2 regions of the Pseudovibrio sp. Ad26 genome follow, and region 2 is predicted to be linked to the other one. Evidence: riboswitches for the same ligand, from Rfam matches in the RefSeq annotation. Region 2 holds a riboswitch; the other holds the start of a gene.
The links. Region 2 has a riboswitch for S-adenosylmethionine ahead of PsAD26_RS07140 (hypothetical protein). Riboswitches for the same ligand answer to the same signal wherever they lie in the genome.
Positions count from the first base shown of each region.

Region 1: linked by a shared signal. The riboswitch ahead of PsAD26_RS00775 (O-succinylhomoserine sulfhydrylase) and the one ahead of PsAD26_RS07140 (hypothetical protein) in region 2 are both predicted to bind S-adenosylmethionine.

Region 1 is NZ_LMCE01000001.1:153,170-155,370, reverse strand. Features, by position in the region: gene PsAD26_RS00780 (2'-deoxycytidine 5'-triphosphate deaminase) at 1-548, opposite strand, end outside; SAM riboswitch at 672-749, shown strand; gene PsAD26_RS00775 (O-succinylhomoserine sulfhydrylase) at 817-2,001, shown strand; gene PsAD26_RS00770 (hypothetical protein) at 2,104-2,201, opposite strand, start outside.
Region 2 is NZ_LMCE01000047.1:143,480-145,680, reverse strand. Features, by position in the region: gene PsAD26_RS07145 (PQQ-dependent sugar dehydrogenase) at 1-545, opposite strand, end outside; SAM-I-IV-variant riboswitch at 833-963, shown strand; gene PsAD26_RS07140 (hypothetical protein) at 1,011-1,391, shown strand; gene PsAD26_RS07135 (group III truncated hemoglobin) at 1,421-1,870, opposite strand; gene PsAD26_RS07130 (acyl-CoA thioesterase) at 1,903-2,201, opposite strand, start outside.

The DNA of each region.
Region 1 (2,201 bases), on a different contig from region 2:
GAAACGAGCGTGTGTTGGTTGTGCACTTTGGTCAGGTCTTCATCATTGATGAGGGTTTCACCATCGCGGAAGCGGATTTGGGACAGGCGAGAGCCTTCGCGGACCAGCACAGGGAAGGTCTTTGGAGAGATCTCAGCGTAGAGCGGACCTTTGTAGCCAGCTTCAACACGGTCAAATGCGCGGCCCTGATCTGTGATGACGCGGGTGAACACATCGATGCGGCCCGTGGAGCTTTTGGGATTGGCTGTTGCGGATTGCTCAGCCGGAAGGTCCAGCGCCTCCTGAAGGCGGACAATGTAAACACAGTTGGTTTCCAGCACGGCGCCCTTGGAGAGGTCGATCTCGTGCAAGATGAGCTTTTCCAGCTTGTCTTCCACTTTCGCGTCGGGGCCGGGCAGAAAGGAGGCCCGGACACGCCATGCTTTGACGCCGAGGCGCAGGTCAAGACTGGCAGGTTGAATCTGGTCCTCGTCGGGCACTCTGTCTGCTTGAATTGCACCGCTGGCAAACATAGCTTCAATCGCTTTTGCCGGAAGAATGCCTGTCATTGTTGGTTCCGCCCCACTGGTACTCAAATCGTTCTGACACTGATTAACGTAAGTTTGATCTCTCGCCAAGTCTGCAACCTAAGCTGATTGATTGACCATAGTGTATTTTCGAGGTAAAAACGCTGCCTATTCCGTGGTGATTTGGTCGACCGGCTTGCAACCACGTAAAACAAGTAGCTAAAGGGTCGGGTTCTTGTATAGACCTCGGCCCGCGCCGGGGTTTTTTAATGAAGGGGTAGAGCGATATCTCTTCGGGCAGGAATGAGCGATGACAGACGCAAAGAACTGGAAGCCAGCAACTCGGCTTGTTCATGGAGGCACAACGCGCTCCAGCTTTGGTGAAACATCCGAAGCTATCTTCCTTACACAAGGGTATGTTTACGACAGCTCAGAAGCGGCAGAAGCGCGTTTTTTGGGCGAGAATCCGGGCTATATTTATTCCCGGTACGCAAACCCGACCGTAGGAATGTTCGAGCGACGAATGTGCGAACTGGAAGGCGCTGAGGCCGCACGCGGCACGGCTTCTGGTATGGCGGCTGTTAACTCTGCGATTATGGCCTGCGTTAAAGCTGGCGATCACGTGATTGCACCAAAGGCGCTGTTCGGTTCCTGCCGATACATCATCGAAAAGCTGCTGCCACGTTATGGTGTGGAGTCCACGCTGATTGATGGCACTGACATCGAGCAATGGAAAGCTGCAGTTCGTCCGAACACCACAGCGGCGTTCCTTGAAAGCCCAACCAACCCGACGCTTGAAGTGATCGATATTCCAGCAGTTGCGGATATTATTCACGAAGCTGGTGGACGGCTTATTGTAGACAACGTGTTTGCGACTGCTATCTGGCAGAGCCCACTGGCGCTGGGTGCGGATGTGGTGATCTACTCTGCGACCAAGCATATTGACGGGCAGGGCCGATGTTTGGGCGGTATCGTGCTTTCTGATGAAAAGTGGATTGTGGAAGAGTTCCATGACCCGTTCAAGCATACCGGACCTGCGATGAGCCCGTTCAACGCTTGGGTTCTGCTGAAAGGTCTGGAGACGTTGTCGCTGCGTGTTGAGCGTCAGACTGCGAATGCTGGCAAGCTGGCAGAGTTCCTTGCGGATCATTCTGCAGTGTCTCGGCTGATTTACCCAGGTCGTGCTGATCACCCACAGGCGGATATCGTGGCCAAGCAGATGCAGGGTGGGTCTACCATGCTGGCGTTTGATCTGGCTGGTGGCAAGGAAGCGGCCTTCAAGTTCTCCAATGCGCTGGAGATTGTCAGCCTTTCCAACAACCTTGGTGATGCGAAGAGCCTGATCACGCATCCGGCGACGACGACGCACCAGAGTGTTGCGGAAGATGCGCGTCTGGAGCTGGGCATTACAGACAAGACGCTTCGTCTTTCTGTTGGTCTGGAAGATGCAGATGATTTGCTGGAAGACGTCGCGAAGGCGCTGGCAGCGGTTTAAGCGCGTTGCACATTATGACTGGCGTGAGGGCATCCAACTGGGTGCCCTTTGTGCATTGAAACGTAATGCTGAGATTGGTTGCCAGCCTTGGAGTTGCTGTTGTTAGTTATTGCTGGCTGCCACCACCACATCTCGCCTAGCGCTGGATAAGGTGATGACGAACCCGGCGATAACATCCAGAAAAGTGATGGTCATGAGCA
Region 2 (2,201 bases):
ACGCGGGAGGAGTGATTATAACTTTCTTCAGAGGGAGGGATAAGCATACCCTTGCCGACCAGCACCTTCACCGCAGGCTTGCCCTGCTCTTTGTTTTCCAATGCCTTCGGAAAACTCAGGACACGATTTTGCTCTGCGAGGACCAATGAGCCATCTTTGGTGAAGCACACACCATTGGGGATGATGAAGGACTGATCTGGAGCGAATTGGCGAACTTCTGCAGCTTTCTTGCCCTCTTCATCCGGAGTAACGACCCAGACTCTGTCGGTAGTCGTCCCTACAAAGACAGTTTTGCCATCAGGCGCGACTGCCATATGGCGGGCGTCAGGAACGGCAGCGTAAGGTTCGATATGGAAACCTTTGGGCATGACTACAACTTCAGTGTTGCGAGCCAGAGTTTTCTGCTCTTCAGAGACCTGCACCACAAACTCCGTTTTGACACCATCAACCATTTTGGTGGTCGTTGCTGACAGAGATGTGGTTAGCAGCAAGGCGTAGGCGCACCCTGTCAGGACTCCAAAGAGAACGGGCTTTGTGGTGCACATCGTTTTTTCCTTCCTGAAGGGCCTAGAAATTTGACTGAGAAAATTGATCGGAATATTTGGAATGCTCTGCCTTTTTGAGCTGCCACTATGCGCTCACTCAAAGTCTGAGGAGAATACTCAGATATGACGGGAATTCGGTTTATAGAACCACAAAAATTGAAGATATTCACTTAGCGGAAGTTGCGTTTTGTGGTGCTAGAATACGACATGACGTAAATTTGAAAGTGTGGACAAAGAACAAAGGAAAGGTGCCCACTTGCAATTGCCTCATTTTCGTGCCAAATCCTACGCATCATCAAGAGAAGGGCTGGCGCCCTCGCCAACCTGCCTAACCGGGCAAGGTGGTCTCCGCCAAAAGGGATGTGGTTTCGAAGTGAGGACGCTGTCTTCATCATTCGTAACAACCAAGCGGTAGTTTCAATGGATTTTGCGCCAGTCCTCCTCGGGAAACCGATGGAGGATTTAATGTTTGATATTGCTGGTCAGCCACAGTCTGCATGGCAATCGTATGTATCTGAATATGTGCCTCAATCTTTGAGGGAAGCCGTCGCACACCTTGCCGACGAGTTTACTGCTGCCTATTTGCTGGATTGTCTGATTCTGGAAAAAGGGCTGCGCAGTCGGCTGCTCTCCAACTCAACACGACAGCCAAACACGCCGCTGACCACCGACGAACGCTCTGACCGGTTTGCTATGTTGCTTCGCCTATGGGCAGAAGGATGCCATACCGTTGTTGACGAGCGCCTGTTTGCAGATACCGCACGCCGTCGCCCTGAAGAACTGGATGCATTACGCGAGTACTTCAGGCAAAACGCATTGCGCTCGAGAAAGAAATTCCCGAGCTAAGTAAGCTGCACTACAATACAAACTGATTTTTAAGCTGCGCGGCTGCCGAATTTTGCAGGAGGCGTAGCAAACGGGTCTGCGAACATTGCAAGCCACAGGCTCTGTGCAATGCGTTGTGCAGTTGCCAGAAGAAGCGGAGCCGCTTCTGGTGAGAAGATCGCGTAGACCTCCTCTTCAAACAGGTCCATCCACTCATGGAAATTCTCAGTGGAGACCCCTTGAATTCTAGCGTGAGCCGGAACCGGCTTGCCTTTATACGACCCAGTTTTTAGCAGAACTGATGCCCAAAAGTGCTTCATCTTGTTCAGATGCGGCCCCCAGTCCTCCCCCATCTCCCTCAGGAAAATGGGACCAAGGGTTTCATGCTGGCGGACCTTGCCATAAAAACTCTCAACCAGATGATTGATCTGGGCAGGTGTTATGGAAGGATCAAGCGGTGTCCGTTCACGCGCTGACATAACGGGAATTTTTGATGACACAGCTTGTTTCCTATTCCTAATCCGCGATCCGCTTAAGCTTTGTTGTACTTAGCACGTTGCTCTTCAGAGATCACAATCGGCTTGCCGTTATCGTCAACAGCAACAAAGGTGAACTGAGCATTCGTAACCTTCTCGCGATAGCCAAAGCGGTGACGCAAAGCCCAAGCCTCGATGGCAAGCGTTACAGAGGTTCTGCCAACACGGAGCACATTGGAGTAGACACACATTACATCGCCCACTTTAACAGGGCGGATAAAGGTCATGCTGTCGATCGCAACAGTCACAACGCGCTCCATGGCGCACTGGCTTGCTGCAATACCGGCGGCAATAT